DNA from 2 places in the Tsukamurella sp. USMM236 genome. Region 1 is predicted to be linked to the other one. Evidence: riboswitches for the same ligand, from Rfam matches in the RefSeq annotation. Region 1 holds a riboswitch; the other holds the start of a gene.

What was found. Region 1 has a riboswitch for S-adenosylmethionine ahead of WFK95_RS02410 (aminotransferase class V-fold PLP-dependent enzyme). Riboswitches for the same ligand answer to the same signal wherever they lie in the genome.
Region 2: it holds a riboswitch for S-adenosylmethionine, as region 1 does, so the genes downstream of both, metX (homoserine O-acetyltransferase MetX) here and WFK95_RS02410 (aminotransferase class V-fold PLP-dependent enzyme) in region 1, are expected to answer to the same signal.

What each region holds. Positions count from the first base shown of each region.
Region 1 is NZ_JBBCSS010000001.1:528,824-542,938, forward strand. Features, by position in the region: gene WFK95_RS02400 (RtcB family protein) at 1-585, shown strand, start outside; gene WFK95_RS02405 (HAD-IIA family hydrolase) at 608-1,393, opposite strand; SAM riboswitch class IV at 1,478-1,589, shown strand; gene WFK95_RS02410 (aminotransferase class V-fold PLP-dependent enzyme) at 1,643-2,926, shown strand; gene WFK95_RS02415 (hypothetical protein) at 2,941-3,327, shown strand; gene WFK95_RS02420 (YbaK/EbsC family protein) at 3,351-3,833, shown strand; gene WFK95_RS02425 (MarR family winged helix-turn-helix transcriptional regulator) at 3,938-4,414, shown strand; partial or broken gene WFK95_RS02430 (MDR family MFS transporter) at 4,411-6,072, shown strand; gene WFK95_RS02435 (tRNA-ribosyltransferase family protein) at 6,355-7,473, shown strand; gene WFK95_RS02440 (hypothetical protein) at 7,509-8,183, shown strand; gene WFK95_RS02445 (inorganic diphosphatase) at 8,252-8,755, opposite strand; gene dacB (D-alanyl-D-alanine carboxypeptidase/D-alanyl-D-alanine endopeptidase) at 8,863-10,233, shown strand; gene WFK95_RS02455 (zinc-dependent metalloprotease) at 10,224-11,270, shown strand; gene tilS (tRNA lysidine(34) synthetase TilS) at 11,249-12,205, shown strand; gene hpt (hypoxanthine phosphoribosyltransferase) at 12,202-12,768, shown strand; gene WFK95_RS02470 (amidase) at 12,765-14,078, shown strand; gene WFK95_RS02475 (LysR family transcriptional regulator) at 14,101-14,115, opposite strand, start outside.
Region 2 is NZ_JBBCSS010000004.1:331,415-345,529, reverse strand. Features, by position in the region: gene prpB (methylisocitrate lyase) at 1-429, opposite strand, end outside; gene prpD (2-methylcitrate dehydratase PrpD) at 447-1,952, opposite strand; gene WFK95_RS15755 (short-chain fatty acyl-CoA regulator family protein) at 2,100-3,539, shown strand; gene WFK95_RS15750 (alpha/beta hydrolase) at 3,575-5,440, shown strand; gene WFK95_RS15745 (tRNA (cytidine(34)-2'-O)-methyltransferase) at 5,474-5,938, opposite strand; gene WFK95_RS15740 (HdeD family acid-resistance protein) at 5,988-6,578, opposite strand; gene WFK95_RS15735 (bifunctional methylenetetrahydrofolate dehydrogenase/methenyltetrahydrofolate cyclohydrolase) at 6,666-7,532, shown strand; gene WFK95_RS15730 (DUF3017 domain-containing protein) at 7,532-7,843, shown strand; gene WFK95_RS15725 (hypothetical protein) at 7,953-9,371, shown strand; gene metX (homoserine O-acetyltransferase MetX) at 9,393-10,541, opposite strand; SAM riboswitch class IV at 10,551-10,668, opposite strand; gene WFK95_RS15715 (MFS transporter) at 10,800-11,945, shown strand; gene WFK95_RS15710 (ribonuclease domain-containing protein) at 11,957-12,397, shown strand; gene WFK95_RS15705 (barstar family protein) at 12,394-12,825, shown strand; gene WFK95_RS15700 (exodeoxyribonuclease III) at 12,822-13,631, shown strand; gene WFK95_RS15695 (hypothetical protein) at 13,609-14,115, opposite strand, start outside.

The sequences.
Region 1 (14,115 bases):
TGGATCGAGCTGCCGGATCCGGACCTGGCCTACCTCGTGGAGGGCACGCCCGAGTTCCGCCGGTACATCGCCGAGCTGACGTGGGCGCAGCACTTCGCGTTGCTCAACCGTGAGGAGATGATGGACCGGGTGATCCGGCAGCTCGGCGAGTGGGTGGGCACACCTGTCGTGGAGGCCGAGCGGATCAACTGCCACCACAACTTCACCAAGCGCGAGAAGCACTTCGGCAAGGAAGTGTGGGTGTCGAGGAAGGGTGCGATCGAGGCCACCGAGGGCAAGCTCGGCCTCATCCCGGGCTCGATGGGCACCGCGTCGTACATCGTCGAGGGCAAGGGCTTCGCCCCGTCGCTGAACAGCTCGCCGCACGGCGCGGGCAGGGAGTACTCCCGGTCCGCGGCGCGCAGGGCCTTCACGCACGAGCAGCTGCGGGAGGCCATGGCGGGCATCGAGTTCCGCGACAGCCCCGACTTCATCGACGAGATCCCGCAGGCCTACAAGCCGATCGACCGGGTGATGGCCGACGCGGAGCAGTTGGTCACGGTCCGCGCCGTCCTGCGTCAGATCGTCAACGTCAAGGGGCAGTGACTCGTTCCCCGGCTGGGTGCTCTCAGCCGGGGAACGGGTCCTCCGTGTGACCGACGAGGTCGGCGACGGAATCGATGGTGCGGGTAGGGCGGTACGGGTAGGCGGTCACCGACTCGCGGGTGGAGATGCCGGTGAGCACGAGGATGGTGCGCAGGCCCGCCTCCAGGCCGCAGACGATGTCGGTATCCATCCGGTCGCCGATCATCAGCGTGTCCGCGGAGTGCGCCCCGAGCGCGCGCAACGCCGACCGCATCATCAGCGAGTTCGGCTTGCCCACGTAGTAGGGGGAGCGGCCCGTGGCCTCGCGGATCAGGGCGGCCACGGCACCGGTCGCCGGCAGCAGCCCGTCGCGCGACGGCCCCGTCGGGTCCGGGTTCGTCGCGATGAAGCGCGAGCCGCGGTCGATGAGCCGGATCGCCGTGGTGATCGCTTCGAACGAGTACGTGCGGGTCTCGCCGAGCACCACGTAGTCGGGATCGTTGTCGGTGAGCACGTAGCCCGCGTCGTGCAGCGCCGTGGTCAGGCCCGACTCGCCGACCACGTAGGCCGTGCCGTTCGGCCGCTGATCCTGGAGGAACTTCGCGGTGGCGAGCGCGGAGGTCCAGATCCGCGACTCGGGGATGTCGAGCCCGGTGGCGACCAGGCGCGCGCGCAGGTCGCGCGGCGTGCGCGTCGAGTTGTTGGTGAGCACCATGAACGGCGTCCCGGCGGCCGTCAGCTCCGCGATGAACGCGTCGGCGCCGGGGATGAGGTGCTCCTCGTGGACCAGCACCCCGTCCATGTCCATCAGGTACGTCCACTCGCTCATGCCCGCGAATCTACTCCCGGCGGTTTCGCGTCGCCGTGATTCGAACCTTGACGACGGGCGCCACGACAGGGCATTCTCGACGCAGGTCATGAGTGCCAGCGACAAGCCCCGGCTCGCTGGTCGGCAACCCTCCTCCGCGGTGGGGTGCTCCGGGTGACGACCTGGCCGCACCGAACGAGTGCGGCAAGCGCGGATTCGCGGCACGTCGGAAACGGGTGCCGTGCGTCCTCATACCGAAGGACATCTCTCATGAGCATCGCCACCACCGAGCGCACCGCCGTCTGCCTCACCCCGACGGTCCGCAGCACCCCGCTGTCGCTGGGCCCCCTCGCCGCCGTGACCGGCGCCGACGAGTACGCCCCGCTCACCGACGGCGCGACGGTCCGCTACGCCAACTTCGACTACGCCGCGAGCGCGCCGGCCCTGGTCGAGGTGCAGGCCGCGGTCCAGGAGGCGCTGGGCGAGTACGCGAGCGTGCACCGCGGCGCCGGCTACCTCTCGCAGCGCTCCACCTCCCGCTACGAGCGGGCCCGCGAGGTCGTCGCCGAGTTCGTGGGCGCCCGCGCCGACGACCACGTGATCTTCACCGGCAACACCACCGACTCGATCAACCTGCTCGCGGGCTGCGTCCCCGGCGAGGTCGTGGTCCTCGACTGCGAGCACCACGCGAACCTGCTGCCGTGGAAGCGGATCGGGGCCCGCGTGATCTCCGCTCCGCTGTCGATCGAGGGCACCCTCGAGGTGCTCGAGAAGGAGCTCCGCGCGCGCCCCGCGGCCCTGGTCAGCGTGACCGGCGCGTCCAACGTCACCGGCGAGGTGCTGCCGATCCGCCGGCTCGCCGCGCTCGCCCATCGGCACGGCGCGCGCATCGCGGTCGACGGTGCCCAGCTGGTCCCGCACCGTCGGATCTCGCTGCGCGAGAGCGGCGTCGACTACCTCGCCTTCTCGGGGCACAAGCTGTACGCGCCCTTCGGCTCCGGCGTGCTCGTCGGCCGCGCCGACTGGTTCGACGAGGCCGAGCCCGTCCGCTGCGGCGGCGGCGCCAGCTACGAGGTGATCGGCACGCCCGTCTCGAAGTCCGTCGAGGTCGCCTGGCACATCGGCCCCGCGCGGCACGAGGCCGGTTCGCCCAACGTCCTGGGCGCGGTCGCCATCGCCGCCGCGTGCGAGGCCATCGAGCGCCTCGGCGAGGACGCCATCGCCCGGCACGAGCGCTTCCTCACCGACCTGCTGCTGCGTTCGCTCGAGGGCATCGACGGTGTCCGCACGCTGAAGATCTGGGCCGACTCCACCGAGCGGGTGGGCATCGTCGCCTTCACCGTGGACGGCCGCACGCCCCGCGAGGTCGCCGAGTTCCTCTCGTCCGAGCACGGGATCGGCGTGCGCGACGGGAAGTTCTGCGCCCACCCCGTCGTTAACCGATTGGGATGCTACGACGGCGCCGTCCGCGCGAGCATCGGCCTCGGCACGAGCGAGCACGACGTGCGCCGCCTGGCGCGCGCCCTCGAAGACCTGTCCGCACGAGCGAACTGAACCCGGAGGAATCCATGACGACCGTCTCCCGCCCCGCACTGGTGGTCACCGTCGACGGTGAGCCCGAGGCCTCGCACCTGACCCGCGTACGCGCCGCCGACCTGCGCATCGCCCAGCGGGAGCGCGGCTACCTGCGCGCCGAGGCCGAGCGCGCCGGGCGGGAGCCGGGCGCGGTCGCGCTCGAGGTCGACGTGGTGATCGACGAGCGCGCCGCCGACGCCCGCGCCAGCTACGCCCCGAGCGGCGCCGCGCCGCAGGGCATCACGTACATCGGCACCCCGTCGGGCCTGAAGTCCCTGATCGAGGACGTCTACGCGGCCGAGGTCGCCGACGCCGTCGTGCTGCGCCCCGTCGGCGGGGCGCGCACCAAGGACCTCATCGCCACCCTGCTCGCCGCGTAGCGGGGGCGGGCATACTGATCGGCGTGACCGAGCAGTACTCCGCCCGCACCGAGACCGTCCGCGCGGCCCTGGCCGCCGCGGGGCACCCGGACACCGTCCGCCTCGTGCCGGACGGTGCCAAGACCGCCGCGGAGGCCGCGGCGGCGCTCGGCTGCGAGGTGGGCGCGATCGCCAACAGCCTCGTCTTCCTGGCCGACGGTGCGCCGCTGCTCGTCCTCTCGAGCGGGCGGCACCGCGTGGACACCGACGGCCTCGCCACTCGACTCGGCTACGGCGCGATCACCCGCGCGAAGCCGGACGACGTGGCCGCCGCGACCGGCCAGGTCATCGGCGGCGTCTCGCCCGTCGGGCATCCGCGGCCGGTGGTCACCGTCATCGACGAGTCGCTCGCCGGCTATCCGGACCTGTACGCCGCGGCCGGGACGCACGACACGATCTTCCGCACCGACTTCGCCGCGCTCGTGGCGCTCACGGGTGCCAGAATCGTCACGACATCGGCGGCATAGGCCGGTTCGCCCGAGTCGACTAGTTCTCCTAATAGTTGTAGGCTGCACGTAGTTTTGCATGTCCGAACACGGCGACGTGGGCGGACGGGACCTGCGGAGGCGTGATGACGGACGAGGAACGGGCGGACCGGATCGAGGGGATCGTCGGCGTGATCGCCGAGCTCACCCGGCTCAAGGAGCGGCACGCCGTGATGACGCGGCACGCGGTCGCGCCGGACGGCGTCGAACTGGCGGCGTACACCGCGCTCTTCGCCCTGGTGAAGGGCGGGCCCATGCGCTCGTCCGTGCTCGCGGACCAGATCCACACCGACCCGTCCACCGCGAGCCGGTACGTGACCACCCTGACCAACCTGGGCTACGCCGAGCGCACCGCCGATCCCTCGGATCGCCGGGCGGCGCTCGTCTCCGCGACGGAGGCGGGGGAGGCCAAGGTCGAGTTCATCCGGCAGCAGCGCAACGAGAAGCTCCGGCCCCTCATGGAGCAGTGGACCGACGAGGAGATCGACCAGTTCGTGACGCTCGGGAACCGGGCGCTGGTGCAGTTCGAGCAGGCCCTCAAGCTGATGCGGGAAGGCGAGTGACCGCCGCGACGGTCCAGCAGGAGGAGACCGCGGGCGCGGGCCTCACGCACAAGCAGATCCTCTACATCCTGTCGGGGCTCATGACCGGCATGTTCCTGGCCGCGCTCGACCAGACGATCGTCTCCACCGCGATCCGGACCATCGCGGACGATCTCAACGGCTACAAGCTGCAGGCGTGGGTCACCACGGCGTACCTCATCACCTCGACGATCGTCACCCCGCTGTACGGCAAGCTGTCGGACATCTACGGGCGCAAGCCCTTCTTCATGTTCGCCATCACGGTCTTCGTGATCGGCTCCCTGCTGTGCAGCACGGCCACGTCGATGTACGAGCTGGCCGCCTTCCGCGCGGTCCAGGGCCTCGGCGCCGGCGGCCTGATGTCGCTGGCGCTCACCATCATCGGCGACATCGTGCCGCCCCGCGAGCGCGCCAAGTACCAGGGCTACTTCCTCGCCGTGTTCGGCACCAGCTCGGTGCTCGGCCCCGTGCTCGGCGGCCTGTTCTCGGGCGCCGACAACATCCTCGGCATCGCCGGCTGGCGCTGGGTCTTCCTGGTGAACGTGCCGATCGGCATCGTCGCGCTCGCCGTCGTCTCCCGCGTGCTGCGCCTGCCGCACACCCGCCGCGAGGGCGTCCGCATCGACTGGTTCGGCGCGGTCGCGCTGTCCGTCGGCCTGGTCCCGCTGCTCATCGTCGCCGAGCAGGGCCAGGAGTGGGGCTGGGGCTCGACGCGGGCCATCGCCTGCTACGCCATCGGTGCGGTCGGCGTCGTCGCGTTCATCGCCATCGAGAAGTACATGGGCGAGGACGCGATCATCCCGCTGCGCATCTTCAAGAACGTCATCTTCGCGCAGGGCGTGCTCATCTCGATGGTCGTGGGCGCCGCGATGTTCGGCGGGATCTCGCTGCTTCCCCAGTACTTCCAGGTGGTCCGCGGCGCCAGCCCGACGAAGGCGGGCTTCCTCATGCTGCCGATGGTCGCGGGCCTCATGCTCGGCTCGATCCTGGCCGGCCAGGTGATCTCCCGCACCGGCCGCTACCGCGTCTTCCCGATCATCGGCGCGGTACTGCTCACCGCGGGCATGTTCGGCATGCACTACATCAGCGCGGACGTGCAGATCGGCTACGTCATGGCGGGTGCGGCCGTGATCGGCTTCGGCCTCGGCAACCTGATGCAGCCGCTCACCCTGGCGCTGCAGAACATCCTGCCGCCGCGCGACATGGGCGTCTCCACCGCCGCCGCGACCTTCTTCCGCCAGATCGGCGGCACGCTGGGCGTCGCGGTCTTCCTCTCCGTGCTGTTCTCGCAGATGCCGCACAAGATGAGCAGCCGCATGACCGATGCGGCCGCGGACCCCGAGTACACGGCCGCCGTCCAGCGCGCCGCCGCCGGCCACGACGGCCCGGCCGCGCAGGACTTCGCCACGAAGCTCGTGCACGGCGATTCCAGCGCCGTCAGCGACGTCATGTCCGACACCTCCGCGCTGCAGAAGCTGCCCGACACCCTGGTGCACCCGCTCAAGGCCGGGTTCGCCGACTCCATGGACGTGGTCTTCCTCGCCGTCACCGTGCTGGCGGCGATCGGCCTGGTCCTCGTACTGTTCTGGAAGGCGGTGCCCCTGCGCACCGCCCCGGCCATCGAGGCGACCACCCCAGAGGCCGGCGCCGCCGCGACGCCTGACAGCATCGAGACCGCGGAGATCAGCGCCGCCGCGGCATCCGTGGCGGGCACAGCAGCGACGGAGGAGATCGTGACCGAACCGCCCACCGGCCCCGTCCCCACACCGCCCACGCCCGCGCAGGCCGCGGCCTCCCGCTCCGAGATCGACGAGCTCCGGGCCCAGAACGCCTCGCTCGCCGCCGAACTCGCCGAGCTGCGCACCGGCTACCGGGCGATCGCCGGCAACACCCGGCTGCGCGCCTCCGGCACCACCGACTCCGTGCGCTTCGCCGTCGAAGCCACCGGTCCCGGCGGGGCCCGATCGGGCCGGATGGTGCTGCCCCGCGGCGAGATCGCCACGCCCGCCTACGTGCCGGTGGCGAGCCGCGGCGCGATCGCCGGCCTCACCCCGCGCGAGCTGACCGACCTCGGCGCCGCGGCGCTGACCGTCGACCTGCACGAGCTGTACCTGCAGCCCGGTGTCGACGTCATCGAGGGCGCCGGCGGCATCGGCGCCGCGATGGCCTGGGCGGCGCCCACGATCGCCGACACCGGCGTCGCCGCCGTCGCGGAGCAGCGCAAGACGCGGATCACCGACGAGGGCATCGCCTTCCGCGGCCGCCTCGACGGCTCGCCACACCGCTGGGACCCCGAGGAGACGGTCCGCCTCGCGCACCGCATGGGCTTCGACGTCGCCTTCGCCCTCGCGGACGCGGAGGACCCCGCGCGCACCGAGCGCTGGGCCCGCCGGGCCCTCGCCGAGCACGCCTGGCAGACCGCGGACCGGCACGACGCCCTCTCGCTGTGGGCCGTGGTGACCGGCGGCGCGGACCCCGAGCGTCGACGGTCCGCGGCCCGCGCACTGCGCAGGCTCGCGGACGAGGATCGGCGGGCCGGCGGACTGGGCTTCGGCGGCTACCGGATCGAGGGCGTCGGTGCCCCCGCCCACGAGACCGCGCTGCTGCGCGCCGTCGTCGGCGAGCTCGAGACGGACCGCCCGCGCTACCTCGGCGGCATCACCGGCCCGGCGGATCTGCTGGCCGCGATCGAGGCGGGCGTGGACCTGCTCGACGGCACCGAGCCCGCGCGGGCCGGCGCCGAGGGCCGCGTCTACACCTCGACGGGCGTCCTCGACGTCACCGATCCCGCGCTGCGCGCGGACTTCCGGCCGCTCGATCCCGCCGAGGGGCGCCCGGGCGGGCCCAACCGGACGGACGCCTTCACCCGCGCCTACGTGCACCACCTCTTCGCCGCGAACGAGGGCCTCGCCGTGACGCTGTGCACCCTGCACAACGAGCACTTCTTCGTGTCCCTCGCCGCGGCCGCGCGCCGCGCGATCCGCGACGGGGGTTACCCGGCCTTCACCGCGTCGTTCCTGCGGCGGTTCGGTAAGGTCTAGCCCGATCCGCTACCCCGATCGGCAGGAGAAAGCCGTTGCGCCGCAGTGACCAGACCCGTTCCCTCGGCATCCTCGCGGCGCTCGCCGCGTCGGGCCTCCTGCTCGCCGGCTGCGGCGGGAGCGGCGACGAGACGGCACCGTCGTCCGCCGCCCCGGACGTCGACGTGCCGTCGAAGGCGCTCGCCCAGGCTGACCTGCCCGCGGGGCTGACCCTGACCACCGTGTCGAGCGACGACGCCTTCCAGGGCGCCATGAACTCCGTCGGCCAGGTGCAGGCGGCGCAGATCACGCCCGCGGCCTGCAAGGACAAGAACGTCGCCGCGCAGCAGGAGGTCGTGGAGACGATCAAGTTCGGCGTCCAGCAGAACATCGCGAAGGGCGACGCCGCCGTCTACGGCGTCACGCTGCTGCCGGGCTCGGCGCGCCTGGACGTCTTCGAGGCCGCCGGCACAGGGGAGTGCGCGACCGTGAAGTACGGCGATGCGCTGACCCAGACCGCCGTCCGCAAGGACCTGCCCGCGAACGTCGGCGGCACGGGCTTCGTGCTCGAGATGACCCGCACGATCAGCGGGCAGTCCGCCGGCGCCCGCACCGCCTACTTCAGCAAGGGCGGCGTGGTCGCGATGGTCACCGCCAACCCGGGGGCCGACGGCAAGATCGACCAGGCCGGCTTCGAGGAGATCCTGGGGCGCGTCGCCGGCAAGCTGTAGCCCGCAAGCCCGGACAGACGCGAAGCGGCGGCGAGGAGATCCTCGCCGCCGCTTCGCGTCTCACGGTGTCAGTGCGCGTCGGACCCGGCGGTCTCGGCGCGGGCGATCGACCGGGCGATCTCCTCCTCGGCCTCCTTCTTGCCCACCCAGGTCGAGCCCTTGACGAACTTGCCGGGCTCGAGGTCCTTGTAGTGGACGAAGAAGTGCTCGATGGCGTCCAACTCGAACTTGTCGATGTCGCCGATGTCCTGGACCGAGTCCCAGCGGGGATCGCCGGCGGGCACGACGAGCACCTTGTCGTCGCCGCCCTTCTCGTCCTCCATCTTGAACATCGCGACGGCGCGGCAGTCGACCAGCGATCCGGGGATCACCGACTCCTGCAGCAGCACGAGCGCGTCCAGCGGGTCGCCGTCCTCACCCAGGGTGTCCTCGATGTAGCCGTAGTCGGTGGGGTAGCCGAAGGCCGTGTACAGATAACGGTCCAGCTTGAGCCGGCCCGTCTTGTGGTCCACCTCGTACTTGTTCCGCGAGCCCTTGGCGATCTCGACGGTGACCTCGAATTCGACGCTCATTGTTTCCCTTCGCTCGCGTCAACCATGCACGACGAGGATACCCTTTGCGAACCCGGTCCGACCCGCTCACTCCGCTCCCGGTTCCGGGCTGCCGTTAGGGTGGTGCGGTGCGACGCTCGCGGATTCGACGGACCCTCCTGCGCCTCGCGATCACCGTGGTCGTGCTGGCGCTGGTCGTCGGCGGCGCCGTCGCGGCCACCCTGGGGTACGGCGTCTACCGTGACCGGCAGGCCGTGGCGGACACCGTGCCGCCGCGCCCCGCCGAGGCGCCCTACAGTCCCGCGATCGCGCAGGTCGCGGGCACCGTCGCGCCGAGCGCCGCTGGGATCACCGCCCAGATCGAGGCGGCCCTGCGTAATCCCGACCTGGGCGACTTCACCGGCGTCATCGCCGACGCGGGCACCGGGCAGGTGCTGTGGCAGCGGGACGCCACCCGCCCCCGCACCCCGGCGTCGACCACCAAGGTGCTCACCGCCGCCGCCGCGCTGCTGACCCTGCCCGCCGACAAGCGGATCACCACCACCGTGGTCGCGGGCGCCGTCCCCGGCGAGGTCGTCCTCGTCGGCGCGGGCGATCCGACGCTGCGCGCCGGCGGACCGTCGCTCTTCACGGACGCGCCGAAGATCGCCGACCTCGCCGCGCAGATCCGCCGCGCGGGCACGACGGTCACCAAGGTCGTCGTCGACACCTCGCTGTTCACCGGCACCGACTTCGCCCGCGGCTGGGAGCGCGCCGACATCGCGGGCGGCGACATCACCCCGTTGCAGTCGCTCATCGCCGACTCCGGCCGCATCCGGCCGGCCGAGGACTACTCGCCCCGCGTCACCGACCCCGCGCTGACCGCCGGCCGCGCCCTCGCCGCCGCGCTCGGCCTGCCGCCGACCGCCGTCGCCGAGGGGACCGCGTCCCAGGGCGCGACGCAACTCGCCGCCGTCCGCAGCGCCCCGCTCAGCACCCGGCTGCACGACGCACTGGTGCACTCCGACAACGTGCTCGCCGAGGCCATCGGCCGCGAGGTCGCGCTCGCCACGAACCAGCCCGCCTCCTTCGACGGTGCCGCCCGCGCGGTGACCGGGGCGCTCCGGAACGCCGGCTTCGACCTCACCGGCGTCGAACTCTCCGACACCAGCGGCCTGTCCAACGCCAACCGCATCCCCGCGACGATGCTCGACGGCATCGTCACCGCCGCCGCCGGAACGGGCAAGCCGCAGCTGCGCCCCCTGCTGGACCTGCTGCCGGTCGCCGCCGCCACCGGCACGCTCGCCGACCGGTACACCACCGTCAACCGCCTCGGCGCCGGCTACGTCCGCGCCAAGACGGGAAGCCTGTCGGGCGTCTCCACGCTCGCCGGCTACGTCCCCGGGCGCGACGGTGCGGTCCTCACCTTCACGCTCATGTCCTCCGGTACGCCGGTCGACGTGGCCCGGCCCGCCATGGACGCCGTGACCGCCGCGCTTCGCGGCTGCGGGTGCCGCTGATCGCCATGGACGAGCCGAAGTCGGTACGCGCGCAGGTGGACTGGGCGCTCGCCGCGGCGTCCGGCCGCCGGGTGGCGGGCGTCCTCGGCGACGGCCCCGCCACCACCGCCTACACGCGCGAGCGCGCCGCTGAGGAACTGCTCGCGGACGCCGTCGCCGCGGAGGAGCACGTCCTGCGCGTCACCGGCCTCGTCACCCCGGGAGCGGTGCCGCCCGCCCGCACGGTGGACCGGCGCGCATGGGTCTCTGCGGCCGCCCGGTCGATGGAGGCGCTCATCGAACCCGACGATGCGGGGCACCCCGGCCTCGGCGCCCGCCTCGCGGGCGTGCAGGCCGGTGCCATGCTCGGGATGGTCTCCGGATCGGTTCTGGGCCAGTACGACCCGTTCGGCGTCGCCGGCGGCGAGTTGCTGCTCGTCGTGCCCAACGTGCTCGCCGTCGAGCGGGCGCTGCGGCTGCGGCCCGAGGACTTCCGCATGTGGGTGTGCCTGCACGAGGTGACCCATCGCGTGCAGTTCGCCGCGAATCCGTGGCTGCGGGACTACATGCGGGAGAACGTCGCCGCGCTCGCCGGGACGGCCGGCGCAGGCTCCGTCGGCGATCTCCTGGCCCGCACCCGGCGGGCGTTGTCCGGCGGCGCCCGCAACAGCGGCATCATCGGCGTGCTCGAGATCGCCGCCCCGCCAGAACAGTTCGCCGCGGTGGAGCGGCTGCTCATGCTCGGCACCCTGCTCGAGGGCCACGCCGACCACGTCATGGACGCCGCCGGGCCCGCCGTGATCCCCACCGTCGCGACCATCCGCGCCGCCTTCGACCGGCGGCGCGCGGCACCGTCGAACCCGTTCCAGCGGCTCCTGCGCGCCCTGATGGGCATGGACGCGAAGATCGCGCAGTACGTGCGGGGCAAGAAGTTCGTGGACGCCGTGGTCGCCGAGGTGGGCATGGAGCGGTTCAACCGCGTGTGGACCGGCCCCGAGACGCTGCCGCTGCCCGACGAGCTCGACGAGCCGCAGCGATGGATCGCCCGGGTCCTGTGAGCCGCCCCGGGCCGGCGGCGCTGCGCGTGCGGCACGCGGTCCGGGCCTGGCACGCCGCCCACGGATCGGGCCCGACGGTGGCCGTCGCCCTCTCCGGCGGCTCGGATTCCCTCGCCCTGCTCACCGGCGCTCTCGCGGAGGGCCTCGACGTGATCGCCCTCGTCGTCGACCACGGACTGCAGGAGGGCTCCGCCGCCGTGGCCGCGACCGCCGCCGCGACCGCCCGCGACCTCGGGGCGCGCCGGGCCGACGTCCTCCCCGTCGTGGTCGACGGTGCCGGCGGGCCCGAGGCCGCCGCCCGCGTAGCCCGGTACGCAGCCCTCGACGCCGCCCGTGACGGCGCCCCGGTGCTGCTCGGGCACACCCTCGACGATCAGGCGGAGACGGTGCTGCTGGGCCTCGGCCGGGGCAGCGGGGCGCGCTCGCTCGCCGGGATGGCGGCCTGGGCCACGCCGTACGGCCGCCCGCTGCTGGGCGTGCGCCGCGCCGACACCCGGGCCGCGTGCGCGGAGCTGGGGCTCACCCCGTGGGAGGACCCGCACAACCTCGACCCGAGGTACACCCGCGTGCGGGTGCGGAGCGAGGTACTGCCGCTCCTCGAGGACGTGCTCGGCGGGGGAGTGGCCGAGTCCCTCGCCCGCACCGCCGCCTCGCTGCGCGCCGACAACGACGCGCTCGACGCGCTGGCCCCGGCACCGTCGGGCCCCGAGCTGGCGGTGGACGAGATCGCGGGACTGCCTGCGGCCCTGCGGGTCCGGGTGCTGCGGACCTGGCTCGCCGGGTGCGGCGCGCGTGCCCTCACGGCCGCCCACCTCGCGGCCGTCGACGCCCTCGTCACCGACTGGCGCGGGCAGGGCCCGACGGCGATCCCGGGCGGAAGTGCGGGGCGGCGGCTGCAAGTGCAGCGGGCAGGTGGCATCCTGAGAGCGTGGTGAACGGCACTGGTGAGTTGTACGCGGGAGACATCGCCTCGGTGGTCCTCTCCGAGGAGCAGATCAAGCAGCGGACCGCGGAGCTCGCGGCGCAGATCGCGGAGGAGTACGGCGATCGGGAGACCGACCTCCTGCTGATCACCGTCCTCAAGGGCGCGGTCATGTTCGTGACCGACCTGGCCCGGGCGCTGCCCGTGCCCACCCAGCTCGAGTTCATGGCGGTGTCCAGCTACGGCTCGTCGACGTCGAGCTCCGGCGTGGTGCGGATCCTCAAGGACCTCGACCGCGACATCGCCGGCCGCGACGTGCTCATCGTCGAGGACATCATCGACTCCGGCCTCACCCTGAGCTGGCTGCTGCGCAACCTCGCGACCCGGCAGCCGAACTCGCTCGAGGTCGTCACCCTGCTGCGCAAGCCCGACGCCGTGCGCGTGGAGGTCGACGTGAAGTGGGTCGGCTTCGACATCCCCAACGAGTTCGTCGTCGGCTACGGCCTGGACTACGCCGAGCGTTACCGCGATATGCCGTACATCGGCGTGCTGGAGCCCAAGGTCTACAGCGAATGACCCTGCTCACCGCTGCGGCCACTGCGGAGCGGGTGCGATCGGGCCGGCTCACCGCCGTCGACGCCACCCGTCAGGCGCTGGCCCGCATCGGTGACGACGCCGCCGTGCACGGCTGGCGCGTGCTGCGCCCCGAGCAGGCGCTCGCCGAGGCCGCCGCGGTCGACGCGCGGTCCGACCGGTACTCGCTGCCGCTCGCCGGCGTGCCCATCGCGATCAAGGACAACGTCGCCGTCTCCGGCCACCGGACGCTCGACGGGGTCTCCGAGGCCTGCGGCGCGGGGCTGCCGATCGAGCAGGCCGACCACCCCGTGGTGAAGCGGCTGCGCGCCGCCGGCGCCGTCGTGGTCGGCCTGACGCGCGTCCCCGAGCTCTGCCTGTGGGCCATGACGGACGACGCCCGCGAGGTCGTCGGCAACCCGCACCGGCCCGGCCGCACCGCGGGCGGCAGCTCCGGCGGCAGCGCCGCCGTCGTGGCCGCGGGCCATGTCGCGCTCGCGCACGGCAACGACGGCCTCGGCTCGCTGCGCGGCCCCGCGGCCTGCACCGGCATCGTCGCGATCAAGCCCGGCCGCGGCGTCGTGCCCGCGCAGCTCGGGCCCACGAACTGGTTCGGCATGTCCGAGAACGGGCCGATGACGCGCACCGTCGAGGACGCGGCCCTCGGCCTGTCCGTGCTCGCCGGGCGCCCCGAGCTCGCGACCGTCGGCGACGGCGCCGGCCTGCGCGTGGGGCTCGGCCTCAATCGGCCCACGGCCCTGACGTTCACCTCCCGCGCGATCACGCGGGCCGTGCGCGGCGCCGCGGATCGGCTCGCCGAGAGCGGGCACGCGGTCCGCGACGTGAAGGTGCCGTACCCCGCGTCGCCGCTGCCGCTGCTCGCCCGGTGGGCGGCCGCCGCCGCGACCGACGCCGACGACATCGTCGCCCGCGGGGCGAACCCTCTGCTCCTGCAGGCCCGCACTCGCCGGCACGCCGCCCTCGGCCGGGCCGTCGCGCGCCGCGGCCTGGTCCGGCCCGCCGACGCGGCCCGGCTCGAGAGTTCGCTCGAGCGGTTCTTCGCCGCGGAGGGCGTCGACGTGCTCGTGACGCCCGCCTTGGCCCGCCGGCCCGCGCCCGCCCGCCGGTACGCCGAGCTGCCCTGGGCCGCCAGCGCGATCCCCAGCCTCGCCTACGCGCCGTACCCGCCGCTGTGGAACCTCGTCGGCTGGCCTGCGATGACGGTGCCCTTCCTCGGCGAGGGCGTGCAGCTCGTCGCCCGCCCCGGCGGCGAGGCGGACCTGCTCGCGCTGGCCGCGAAGATCGAGGTCTGAGGGCGGGTCGCCGCAGGGCCCGTCACGCGAGGGCGAG
Region 2 (14,115 bases), on a different contig from region 1:
GGCCTCGTCGACGGGGACCACGGCCTTGCCGTCGAGATGACCGCACCGCTTCGGGTTGACCTGGTCCTCCAGGTGCAGGCCCGCGAGGCCCGCGTCCTCGAGAATCGTCACGGTGCGCGCCGCGCTCATCGGCTCGCCGAAACCGGTGTCGGCGTCCACGAGCGTGGGAAGGTCGGTGACCCTGGCGATCTGCTGTGCCCGGGTCGCGACCTCGGTCAGGGTGGTGAGACCGATGTCCGGCAGGGCCAGGTCGGCGGCCACCACGGCGCCCGAGACGTAGACGCCCTCGAAGCCGATCTCCTGGATCAGCTTCGCCGTCAGTGGATTGAAAGCGCCGGGAAGCCGGACGATCCGGTCCGAGGAGAGCGCGGCGCGGAAGGCCTTGCGCTTGTCGCTCGCCGAGGCCCGCGCCGCGATCAGGCCGCTCACGGCGGATTCGTCGCCGCTCATCGGAACAGTCCCGGGTTCAGCTCCGGGGTGCGGGCGAGCGCCTCGTCGGACGCGGTGAAGGTGAGCCGATCGAGCTCGCCGGCCCCGAGCGATCCGGCCCGCTGCGCGGCCTCGAGGAAGCGGTCCTGCTCGGCCTTCTCGACGACGCCATCGGCGAGGGTCCGGAACTTCTCGATGTACTGCTCGCGCGCGAAGGGCCGGGCGCCGAGCGGGTGCGCGTCGGCCACGGCGAGCTCGTCGACGATCACCTCGCCCGAGGCGAGGGTGATCTCGGCGCGGGCGCCGAAGGCCTTCTCGGACGGGTCCGTCGAGTGGTAGCGGCGCGTCCACTCCGGGTCCTCGGCGGTGGAGATCTTCTTCCACAGCGCGACGGTGTCGGGGCGCTGCGCTCGCTCGGGGGCGTACGACCGCTCGTGATGCCACCCGCCGTCCTGGAGCGCGACGGCGAAGATGTACATCACCGAGTGGTCCAGCGTCTCGCGGGAGGCCCGGGGGTCGAACTTCTGCGGGTCGTTCGAGCCGGTGCCGATGACGTAGTGGGTGTGATGGCTGGTGTGCAGGACGATCTTCTCGATCAGCTCGAGATCGCCGACCCGCTCGCGCATCCGGCGCGCGAGGTCGATCGGCGCCTGGCTCTGGTACTCCGCCGAGTGCTCCTTGGTGTAGGAGTCGAGGATCGCGCGCTTGGCCTCGCCGGGGCCGGGGAGCGGCACGGCGTAGCTCGCCTCGGGACCGCCGAGGAGCCGCGCGATCACGCCGTCCTCGCCCTCCCAGATGGGCGACGGTGCGCCCTCGCCGCGCATCGCGCGGTCGACGGCCTCGACCGCCATCTTTCCGGCGAACGCCGGGGCGTACGCCTTCCAGCTGGAGATCTCTCCCTTGCGCGACTGCCGGGTGGCGGTCGTCGTGTGCAGCGCCTGCCCGATCGCCTGGTAGATCGTCTCGGTGGGAAGGCCGAGGAGGGTGCCGATGCCGGCGGCGGCGGAGGGGCCGAGGTGCGCGACGTGGTCGATCTTGTGCTCGTGCAGGCAGATGGCGCGCACCAGGTCGATCTGGATCTCGTAGCCCGTGGCGAGGCCGCGGAGCAGGTCGGCGCCCGTCGCGCCGCGGTGTTGGGCGACGGCGAGGATCGGCGGGATGTTGTCGCCGGGGTGGCTGTACTCGGCCGCGAGGAAGGTGTCGTGGAAGTCCAGCTCGCGCACCGCGGTGGCGTTGGCCCACGCCGCCCACTCGGGCGAGAAGCGGCCGGGAACGCCGAATACGGTCGCGCCGGGGGAGTAGGGGTGCGCGACGGCCTGGGCGCGGGCGTTGGCGACCGGACGGCGCGCGACGGACGCGGCCGCCACCGCGGCGTTGTCGATGATCCGGTTGATCACCATCTCGGCGGTGTCGTCGGGCACGGCGACGGGGTCCGCCGCGACCTGCGCGATCTTCCAGGCGAGGTGCTCCTCGCGCGGGAAGTTCTCAGCTGAGCGGTGGGTGCGCACGGGGTGCGTCTGCACGTCGGGACTCCTTCTTGCCGGGATCGGTGATTCACACGCTATGCACGGCGGACGGTCCGCGAAATGTGTTGCACGTGTGGAATCGTGCAAAGGGCTGTTCGGCCTTTTGCGAATGTTGTGGAAATCGCGCGGGGTAGCATTCGCGACATGCAGAAGCTGTTCGTGGGTGCGCGCATCAAGCGCCTGCGGGACGACCGCGGCCTCACCCAGACCGCGCTCGCGAAGGCGCTGGAGCTGTCCGTCAGCTACGTGAACCAGCTCGAGAACGACCAGCGGCCGCTCTCCGTGCCGGTGCTGCTCAAACTGAACTCCACCTTCGACCTCGACGTCGGCTTCTTCGCGGCGGAGTCCGACGCCCGCCTCGTCGCGGACCTCCAGGACGCGCTGGCCGAGGGCGGCGACGGGGCCGCGGCGACGGCGGGCGAGGTCGAGGACCTGGTGGCGCGGTCGCCGGCGGTCGCCCGGGCCGTGGTCGCGATGCACCGCCGGCTCCGGGGGGCGACGGAGCAGGTCGAGCGGCTGTCCTCGGGGGTCGCGGCGGGGGCCGGCGGCGCGGTGGCCACGCCGTACGAGGACGTGCGGGACTTCTTCTACGACCGCCGCAATCACATCGCCGACCTCGACGACGCCGCGGAAGGTCTCTTCGAGAGCCGGGGCCTCACCGTCGGCGGGCTCGATCTGCAGCTCGCGCGGCTGCTCCGGGACGAGCACGGGGTCACCGTCCGGATCCGGGACGGCGAGCCGGACCGGTCCGGGCCCCGTCGGCACTACGACCCCGAGTCCCGCGTGCTCACGCTCGCGCGGCGGCTGGACCACGGGCAGCGCGCCTTCCAGATCGCCACGCAGATCGCCTTCCTCACCCGGGGCGAGGCGATGGATCGGATCGTCGGGGAGGCCACGACGCTGCCGACCCGGTCGCGGGAGTTGGCGCGGGTGGGACTCGCGAACTACTTCGCGGGCGCGCTGGTCCTGCCCTACGAGCGGTTCCTGCGCGCGGCCGAGGAACTGCGGTACGACGTCGACCTCCTCGGGGCGCGGTTCGAGGTGGGCTTCGAGACCGTGTGTCATCGGCTCTCCACGCTGCAGCGGCCGGGCCGTCGCGGCGTCCCCTTCTTCCTCGTGCGTACCGATCGCGCGGGCAACATCTCGAAGCGGCAGTCCGCCACCGCGTTCCACTTCTCCCGCGTCGGCGGGGGCTGTCCGCTGTGGGTGGTCCACGACGCCTTCACGTCCCCCGGCCGGATCCGCACCCAGGTCGCGCAGATGCCGGACGGCCGCGCCTACCTGTGGGTGGCGCGCACGACCTCCGACCGCGGGGCGGCCGGATACCTCGGGCAGGGGAGGGATTTCGCGGTGGGCCTCGGGTGCGACCTCGCGCACGCCCACAAGGTGGTGTACTCGCGCGGCCTCGCCCTCGACGACCCGGAGTCCTTCGTCCCCATCGGGGCGGGATGCAAGGTGTGCGACCGCCCGCGGTGCGCGCAGCGCGCCTTTCCGCATCTCGGCAGGCCGATCGAGGTGGACGAGAACCGGGCCGAGCCGATTCCGTACTCCTTTGCACGCGCATCCGACGCGGAAAGGGCATGATTACGCGCAACACACGCATCCCCAGGGGAGGTCGGATGAACGACGAGGTCGAGCCCGCGGCCGCCGAGGCCGGTACCGAGGCCGAGGCAGACGCCGCGCCCGCTGCCAAGGCTGTCGAGGCCGGTACCGGGACCGATGGCACCGGCGCGGAGGTCGCCGTCGCGAAGAGCGACGCCGAGGTCGCGAAGCCGGACGGGGGCGAGTCCGGCGCGGCCGCACTGCTCGACCGGTTCCGCGCCTGGTGGTCGCACCGCTACACGTTCACCGGCACCGCGGTCGGGCTCGTCTTCCTCTGGCTCTCGCTGACCCCGTCGCTGCTGCCGCGCGGCCCGCTGTTCCAGAGCCTCGTCAGCGGCGGTTCCGGCGCGCTCGGCTACATGTTCGGCGTCTTCGGGGTGTGGCTCGTGCGGTTCATGCGGTCGCGGGACTCCACCCCGCCCGTGCCGCGCAAGGCGTGGTGGGGACTGGCCGGCATCGGCATCGTCGGGACGACCGGCATGGTCCTGTTCTTCGACTCCTGGCAGACCAGGCTGCGCGACCTGATGGACGTCGAGTACCTGCGTTTCGTCGACTACCTGGAGATCGGCGTGCTGTCGATCGTGCTCCTCTACGTCTTCGTCGAGGTCGGCAAGGGCGTGCGCACGCTGGTGCGCTGGATCGCCGGCAAGCTCGGCACCTACTGCCCGCCCCGCGTCGCGGCGGTGGTCGCGGTCGGTCTCGTGCTGCTCCTGTCCGTCGGCGTGATCAACGGCGTCGTCGTGCGCGGCGCCATGGACGCGATGAACAACACCTTCTCGAAGGTCAACCGGGAGGGCGGGACTGACCGGCCCGCGCCCACCAGCGCGTTCCGATCGGGCGGTCCGGGCTCGCTCGTGGAATGGTCCTCGCTGGGCAAGCAGGGGCGCGTGTTCGTCTCCAATGCGCAGACCGTCGAGCACCTCACCGCCTTCAACGGCGCCCCCGCCATGGAGCCGATCCGGACCTACGCGGGCCTCGGCTCCGTGGACTCCGACGACCCCAACCGGTACCAGGCGATCGCGGAGAAGACCGCGCAGGAGCTGGAGCGCACGGGTGGCCTGCAGCGCAAGGTGGTCGCGGTGGCGATGACCACCGGAACCGGTTGGGTCAACGAGGCGGAGGCCGGGGCGCTCGAGTACATGTACAACGGCGACACCGCGATCGTCAGCATGCAGTACTCGTTCCTGCCGAGCTGGCTGTCCTTCCTCGTCGACAAGCAGAACGCCCTGGACGCCGGCCAGGCGCTGTTCGAGGCGGTTGACAAGCGGGTCAAGGCCCTGCCCGAGGGGCAGCGACCCAAGCTCGTGGTCTTCGGCGAGAGCCTCGGCTCGTTCGGCGGGGAGGCCCCGTTCCTCTCGCTCAACAACCTGCTCGCCCGGACCGACGGTGCCCTCTTCTCCGGTCCCACCTTCAACAACGAGATGTGGGTGCGTCTGACCGAGCAGCGCGACGCGGGCTCGCCCGAGTGGCTGCCCGTCTATCAGCAGGGGGCCAACGTCCGGTTCGCCGCCCGCGCCGAGGATCTCGCGAAGCCGACGGGGCCGTGGAACGGGCCGCGCGTGGTCTACCTCCAGCACGCGTCCGATCCGATCGGCCGGTGGACCCCGGACCTCGCCTTCAGCAAGCCGGACTGGCTGCGGGAGGAGCGCGGTGTCGACGTGCTGTCCTCGGTGTCGTGGGTGCCGATCGTGACCTTCCTGCAGGTCTCCGCCGACATGGCCGTCGCCGTCAACGTCCCGGACGGGCACGGGCACAGCTACGTCAAGGCCGCCGCGGACGCCTGGGCCGCGATCCTGGAGCCGCCCGGCTGGACGCCGGAGAAGACGGCGAAACTGCGGCCGATCCTCAACAGCCAGAACGGCTACAACGAGCCGACGGGCTAGCCGCGGCGGGGCGGCGCCGGTGTTCCGGCGCCGTCAGAGGGCCCCGTCGAAACCGTTCTGCCGCCACGCCTCGTAGGCGACGATCGCCGCGCTGTTCGCGAGGTTGAGGGAGCGGCGGCCGGCGAGCATCGGGATGCGGAGCGCCTCGGTGATGTGCGGGTCCCCGAGCACCTCCGGCGGGAGCCCCGTGGGCTCGGGGCCGAAGAGGAGGACGTCGCCGGGCCCGTACGCGACCTCGTGATGGTGCCGCGTCGCGTGCGCGGTGTAGGCGTAGACGGTGCGCGGCTCCAGCGCCGCCCAGGCGGCGTCGAGGTCGGCGTGCACGCTCACGTGCGCGAGGTCGTGGTAGTCCAGGCCGGCGCGGCGGAGCTTGGGCTCGGAGAGGTCGAAGCCCAGCGGCTCGACCAGGTGCAGCTCGCATCCGGTGACGGCGGCGATGCGGATCGCGTTGCCCGTGTTGGGGGCGATCCGGGGCTCGAAGAACAGAATGCGGAACACGGGTGACGATCCTGTCACCCGTGTCCCGCAGTCGCTGGAGGAGGGGCCGTCAGCCGACCAGGTCGGAGACGCGCTGCTGCACCTGCTTGGCGGTGCTGCGCAGCTGGAACGCCGAGATGACCTGCACGATGCCGATGGCGACGGCCCAGATGCCGGCGACCAGCACGAGCACCTCGACCGAGAACGGGTAGGCGATGAGCACCGCGCCGCCGGCGAGGCTGATCAGGCCCAGGATCACGACCCACACGCGGTTGGGGAGCTGCTTGTCGGAGATGCCGATCACGATGGACGTGACGCCCGAGAAGATCCAGCTGACGCCGATCCAGATGCCGAGGATCGCGACCGAGTTGACCACGTCGTCCCGGAAGCAGGAGACGCCGAGGACGAGCGCGAGCGCGCCGCTGATCACGGTGAGCACGCGGTGCTGCGTCTCGCCGAGGATGCCGGCGATCACCTGGAACGCGCCGGTCAGGAGCAGGAAGACGCCGAAGAGGATGCCGACGACGAGCGTGGTCGGTCCGGGCCACACCGCGATGATGACGCCGAGCACGATGGAGAGGACGCCGAGGGCGAGGATCGCCTGCCACGTCGACTTGACGCCCTGCTGGATGCCCTGCTGGAGGGGGTTCTGATGAGTCATGGAGTCAGTATCTGTTGGATGGCGAACGAAGGCGACTCGAACCGGCGGAAATCGTCGTGCTGATCCCAGGGCGATAGGATGTGGGCCGTGACGGCGCTTGTACTGGACGGTAAGAAGACCCGCGACGAACTCTTCGAGAGCTTCCGAGAGCGCGTGGCGGCGCTGCGGGCCCGCGGGGTCGTCCCCGGGCTCGGCACCGTGCTCGTCGGGGACGACCCGGGCTCGCGCTCCTACGTCAAGGGCAAGCACGCCGACTGCGCGAAGGTCGGCATCGAGTCGATCCGCCGCGATCTCCCGGAGGAGATCACGCAGGGCGAGCTCGAGGCCGTGATCGACGACCTCAACGCCGATCCCTCGTGCACCGGCTACATCGTGCAGCTCCCGCTCCCGAAGCACATCGACGAGAACGCGATCCTCGAGCGGATCGACCCGGCCAAGGACGCCGACGGCCTGCACCCGACGAACCTGGGCCGGCTCGTGCTCGGCGCCGCGGGGCCGCTGCCCTGCACCCCGCACGGCATCGTGCACCTGCTGCGCCGCTACGACGTCCCGCTCGACGGGGCGCACGTCGTGGTCGTCGGGCGCGGTGTCACCGTGGGGCGGCCCATCGGCCTCCTGCTCACCCGCCGCTCCGAGAACGCCACGGTCACGCTGTGCCACACCGGCACCCGGGACCTGGCCGCTGAGGTGCGCCGGGCCGACATCGTGATCGCCGCCGCCGGCGTGCCCGGACTGATCACCGCCGACATGGTCAAGCCCGGCGCCGCCGTGCTCGACGTCGGCGTCAGCCGCACCGAGGACGGCCTGCGCGGCGACGTCGCCCCCGAGGTCACCGAGGTCGCCGGTCACCTCTCGCCGAACCCCGGCGGCGTCGGTCCGCTGACCCGGGCCTTCCTGCTGGGGAACGTGATCGACGCCGCGGAGCGCGATCTCGCGCGTTCGGACGAGGCCTAGTGGCCGAACCCGCGGTCGAGCAGTACCGGCGCGCCCGCATGGTGCGCGCCGTGATCGCGAACGCGGGGTACGTGGCCGTCGTGGGGGTACTGACCACGGGGATGGTCCTGGTCGGGCTGGAGTACTGGCGCCGCGGCCTGTACGTCTTCGGCGCGGGGACGGGCCTCGCCGCGGTCCTGCGTGCCGCCCTGCCCGAACGGAGGCAGGGGCTGCTCCGGGTGCGGAGCAGGTGGTTCGACGTCACCGTGCTCGCCCTGGCGGCTGCGGCGATCCTCTTCGTCTCGTACGGGATCAAGGCGCTCGGCACCTAGCCAACCCGCATACTCGAAACTTCGAATTTACATTCTTGTATGTAACGTTTAGGCATCGGGTATGATGTGCTCAGGTAACGGTTCGTCGAGCGATCCGATCGGAGGTGCCATGCGGATCTCGTCCTTCGGTGCCTCCGTCGGCTCCGGACCCGTGCACTGCGTGCTCCTCGACATCGAGGACGGGCACGTGGTCGGCCGCGAGGCGCGCACCATCGATCCCGGTCCGTACCGCCTCGGGCGCCGCGGCAACCTGCTGTCCTCGGGCTTCGACCTCCTCGCCGGCCATGCGGAGCGCGACGTCGACGCATCCGCTGTGACCGTCCGTTCGCGGCGCGATCTGCTCTCCGTCCGCCTGGGCGCGCGCGGCGGCGTCCGCGCGGCGGGGATCGTCCGCGAGGCCGACGCCGTCCTGCGAGGCCTCGGCGAACGCGGCTCCATCGCCCGCTACGACACCGCGCTCGTCGCCGACCTCGGCGCCGATGAGACGCGCCTGTACACCGTGCGCGACGGTGCCGTCGTCGCCGAGCGCCGTACCCGCGCCGTCGTGCTCGACGGGGCCGGGGCCGCCTCGACCGACGACGTCGCCGCGCTCGTGCGCTCGGCGGCCTCCGCCGCCCCCGAGGCGATGGCACTCGTAGGCTCCGGCGCGCTGAACACCGTAGTGCGGGAAGCGATCGCCGGGGTGGCTCGGGACGCCGGCATCGAACCGCTCCTCATCGACGAGCCCGAGACCATCACGGCGTCCGGTGCCGCGTTGATCGCGGCGGACCGCCGGGCGGCGGGCGCCGCGCCGTCGTCGCTGGTCGACAGCGGCATCGGCGTCCTGGGCGGGCACAGCGTCCGCCTCACCGCGGCGATCCTGCCGCTGCTCGTGGTCGCCGCGCTCACCGGTGCGGTGCTGGCCACGGGGTACGCGACGGGGATCATCGGCCCCGCCGCGCGCAGCACGGAGCAGGTCGTCCCCACCTCCTCCGACTCGGTGACCTCCGAGGAGGACGAGTCCGCGTCGGAGACCAGGATCGCCACCGTCACGTCGTCACTGCCGCCGGAGCGGCCTGTCGTGCCCACTACCGTGGCGCCCGAGCCGGGGCGCGGGGACGCGGTCACCCCGACGATGACGACCTTCGCGCCGCCGCCCGTGGTGCCCACCACGACTCGGCCGCCGGTTCCCACGTCGCCGACCGCTCCGCCGACGTCGCCGACGGGAACCCTCCCGACCACGATCCTCCCGAGCATTCCTACCGGCACCCCGACCGGCACCCCGACGGGGTCGCCGTCCGGGACCACGGGGCCGGGCACGCCGACGGAGGGTACGGGCACGAACCCGCCGAGCCCGGACGCCCCGCTGCCCATGCCGGGGAACGGCCTCGTCGCCCCCGGCGCCGGCGGCGCGCAGGGCACGGGCGGCTCGAGCTCGAATCCGGTGAACACCGGAGCGGCGCAGTCGGATCCGTCCTCCGCCGAGGTGGCGCCGGGGCCGGCGATCGGCGACGTCGCGGCGCCGACGGTGACCGAACCCGCACCCTGACGGGACGTTCCGCCCGGCGGGTCAGCGGCGCGCGAACTCCAGGGTCCGGCGCAGCAGTGCCGCCACGGCGTCCATCTCGGTGAGGAAGCCGTCGTGCCCGTCGCGGGAGTGCACGATCACCAGATCGTCACTGCCGGGCAGCGACTCCGCGAGCTCGCGCTGCAGGCGCAGGGGGTAGAGGCGGTCGGAATCGATGCCGCCCACCACGACCGGGACCCGGCAGCCCCGCAGGGCCGCCTCGACGCCGCCGCGACCGCGGCCCACGTCGTGATGGTTGAGCACGTCGGTGAGCACCACGTAGCTGCCCGCGTCGAACCGGTTCACCAGCTTCGCGGCCTGATGCTCGAGGTAGGAGGTCACGGCGTACCGGCCGCCCGCGCGGGGATCCTCGTCGCCCTGCGGCCGGTTCTCGAACCGGCTGTCCAGCTCGACCTCGGTGCGATAGGTCAGGTGCGCGATCCGCCGCGCGACGCCGAGGCCGGCGTCGGGATGCGTGCCGCTGTCGTGGTAATCGCCGCCCTGCCAGGCCGGATCGGCCTTGATCGCGGCGATCTGCGTGGTCTGTGTGCCGATCTGGTCGGCCGTGGCGCGGGCGCCCACGGCGAGGACCAGCGCCGAGCGCAGGAAATCGCCGTACATCAGGGCCCATTCGAGGGCCCGCGCGCCGCCCATCGACCCGCCCACGACAGACGCGATGTCGTGCACGTCCAACGCGCGCAGCAGCGCCGCCTCGGCCTCCACCTGGTCGCGGACCGTGATCACCGGGAAGCGGGAGCCGTAGGGGCGACCGTCCGGCGCGATCGACGCGGGCCCCGTCGAACCCGAGCACCCGCCCAGGACGTTCGCGGAGACGACGCACCACTCGTCCGTGTCGACGGCGGCGCCGGGGCCGATCAACCCGTCCCACCAGCCGGCGGAGCGGTGGTCGTCGTCCGCCGGGCCGGTGACGTGGGAGTCGCCCGTCAGGGCGTGGAGCGTCAGGAGCACGTTGTCCCGTGCCGCGTTGGGGGTGCCCCAGCGTTGGAAGGTCATCGTGACGTCCTCAAGGACCTCACCCGACTCGAGGACCAGGGGGCCGAGCGCGACCGACTGCAGCGCACCGTCGGGAACCCGGGCCCAGTCGCCCGGGAGGCTGTCGGTGGGCCGGCCTGTGCGGGTGCTGATGGTCACCGAACCCTCTCCTCGCGCTTGCCACCCGGCGGGGGCCGCCGGGAAACCGGGTCATCACCCGGGGCACCCCACCGCGGTGGAGGGTTGCCGGTCAGCAAGCCGGGGCTGCGCACTGACACTCATGACCACTGGCTGCAGCATAACCGACGGGCAGTTCCGTGAACGAGGTCACAGGGGTGGGCGGGAAGCGCGGAAGGCGGTGAGGCGTTACACCGTTCCGTGGAATCTTCTACCCGGACCAGGCTGGCGGTCGGCGCCATGGCGCTCGGCGGCTTCGGCATCGGCACCACCGAGTTCGCCGCGATGGGGCTGCTGCCCGACATCGCCGCCGACCTCGAGGTCACCGAGCCGGTCGCCGGCCACGTGATCTCGGCGTACGCGCTGGGCGTCGTGGTCGGGGCGCCCCTCATCGCGGCCGCCTTCGCCCGGGTGCCGCGCCGGGTGCTCCTCATCGCGCTGATGATCGCGTTCACCGTCGGCAACGCGTTGTCGGTGTTCGCCCCGACCTACGGGACGTTGATGGCGGCCCGCTTCGTCGCGGGGCTCCCGCACGGCGCGTTCTTCGGCGTGGCCGCGCTCGTCGCGGCGCACCTCGCGGGCCCCGCGGAGCGCGGTCGCGCGGTCGGGCAGGTGCTGATGGGGCTCTCGGTCGCGAACGTGATCGGCGTGCCGCTGGTCACCTGGCTGGGGACCGCCCTGAGCTGGCGGTACGCCATGGGCGTCGTGGTGGTGATCGGCGCCGTCACCGTGGCGGCGCTGCTGGCCTTCCTGCCGTCGGTGCAGATCCCCGTGACCAACCCGCTCACGGAGCTGGGCGCCCTCGCGCGGCCGCAGGTGTGGTTCGCGCTGCTCACCGGCGTCGTCGGCTTCGGCGGCATGTTCGCCGTGTACACGTACATCTCCACCACGCTCACCTCGGTCTCGGGCCTGAGCGCGGCCTCGGTGCCGGCGGTCCTGGCGGCGTACGGCGTCGGCATGGTGATCGGCAACGTCGTGGGCGGCCGCGCCGCCGACAGCTCGGTGACGCGGTCGATCGCGGTCGCGCTGGCCGCGCTCGTCGTGCTGCAGGCGCTGTTCTCGGTGTTCGCGCCGCAGCCCTTCGCCGCGGTGACCCTGTTCTTCCTCATCGGCCTCACCGCCTCCGCACTCGTGCCCGCGCTCCAGACCCGCCTGATGGACGTCGCCGGCGAGGCGCAGACCCTGGCCGCCACGCTGAACCACTCGGCGCTCAACATCGCGAACGCGCTCGGCGCCCTCCTCGGCGGCGCGGTCATCGCGGCGGGCGGCGGGTACACCGCGCCCGCGCTGGCGGGCAGCGCGCTGGCGCTCGCGGGCCTCGTCGTCTTCGGGATCGGGATGCTGCTCGCGCGGCGGACCGCGGAACCTGTCGGAGCCCCTCGGTAGGGTCTTGGACTATGCGAAGGATTCTCGCCCTGTGCGCGATCGCGCTGCTCACCGTCTTCGGGCTCGTGGCGTGCGGCAAGTCGACCGCCGAGCCGTCCGCGACGGCCATGCCGGCAACCACGTCGGCGGCCGGCGCGTCGGGCGGCGCCCGCGCCTCGGCACCGTCGAACTCCGCGGTGCCCGCGCGCGTCCTCGCGACGCTCGCCCGGATCGACGCGGGCACGTGGCCGCCGAAGGACGGCTCGGGTACGCAGGGCGGCCGCAACTTCGGAAACTTCGAGAAGCGCCTGCCCGCGACCGATAAGCAGGGCAAGCGCGCGAAGTACACGGAGTGGGACGTCAACGTGAAGAAGTCCGGCCGCGGCCGGGACGCCGAGCGCATCATCACCGGGGCCGACGGCGGCGCCTGGTACACCCTGGACCACTACGAGACCTTCACGAGGATCCGATGAGCACCCTCCCGCAGTTCCTCACCTCCGGCGCCGGTGCCGCGCTGACCGGCACCGATCTGGACTCCCTCAAGCGTCGCGAGCGCCCGCGGGTGCTGGTGGCCCGCGGCAGCCGCATGCGCACCAAAGCCGCACTCCTCGACGAGGTCTCGGCCGCGCTGCAGTTCCCGCTCGACTTCGGTGCCAATTGGGACGCGCTCGCCGACAGCCTGGGCGATCTCGACTGGCTCGGCGGTCCGGCGGCGGTCGTGCTCGGCGTCGCCGAGGCCGAGCAGGTGCTCGCCGACGAGGCCGGCTCCCTGGCCACGTTCGTCGCGGTGCTCGCCGACCGGGAGGTGCAGGTGCTGCTGTCCGTGTCCGACGGTGCCGATGTGCCCCGGGTGCGCTCCGCCTGGGCCGCGGCCGGCCTGACCGTGGAGGCGCTCGCGTGATCATCACGTCGATCAACGTCAACGGTATCCGCGCGGCGGTGAAGCAGCGCTCCGAGGAGAACCTCGGCATGCTGCCCTGGCTTCGTGGGACGAAGGCGGAGGTGGTGCTCCTGCAGGAGGTGCGCGCTACCCACAAGCAGACGCTGACGGCGCTCGCGCCCGCGCTGGAGGAGGGCTGGCACCTCGCTGCCGCCGAGTCCTCGACCGCGGGCCGCAACGGCGTCGCCGTGCTCTCGCGGCGCGAGGCGGACGCGGTGCGCGTCGGCTTCGGCAGCGAGGAGTTCGACCACGCGGGCCGCTACCTCGAGGCCGACTTCGACGGGCTGACCGTCGGCTCGCTGTACCTCCCGTCGGGCGACGTGGGTACCGAGCGGCAGGACGAGAAGGACCGCTTCCGCGCCGAGTTCGGCGCCTACCTGGCGAAGCTGGGCCGGCGGCGCCGCGAGGTGCTGGTGTGCGGCGACTGGAACATCGGCCACACCGAGCTGGACATCAAGAACTGGAAGGGCAACGTCAAGAACTCGGGCTTCCTGCCCGAGGAGCGGGCCTGGATGAGCGAGTACATCGGCGAGGGGCGCGCCTTCAAGGACGTCGTGCGCGAGCTGCACCCCGGCGAGCCGGGGCCGTACGCCTGGTGGTCCTGGCGGGGCAAGGCCTTCGACAACGACTCGGGCTGGCGCATCGACCTGCAGATCGCCAACAACGCGCTGGCGAAGCGGGCCGTGTCCGCGCACGTCGAGCGGGCCGAGGCTTACAACCTGCGCTGGTCCGACCATGCGCCGGTCACCGTGGAGTACGCGGACTAGGGCCGGTCCGCGGCCGGGCGCGCTCCGGCTCGCGTACGGGCAGGTCGATCGCGCGAAACGCCGGGGCGATCGGGCCGCCGGGGCCCGGTGGGACGGTCACGCCGGTCGTGATGATGTGCGCGAACGCCGTCAGATGGGCGGCCACCTCGATGGGCGCTGTGGACTCGGGGATCGCGGCGTAGCCGTGTGCGCACGCGCGTGCTGCGCCGAACGGGAGACCGAAGACCCGGGCGAGCACCGCCGCGAGCGCGTCGGCGCGGCGGTGCAGTGCGCGCACGTACCAGGCGTCCAGCTCCGGGGTGGTCCCGCGCAGCTCCTCGAGGCCGGGCTCCAGGTCGCGATACCCGCTGAGTGATGACCACCTCCGGTCGAGGGCGTGCAGATCGTTCAACAGATTGCGCAGGGTGATCGGTTGCGGTGAGACGGCGCCGGGATTCAGTGGATCGGGAACGCCCAGCGCCTCGAAGAAGCCTGCGGGCGGCCA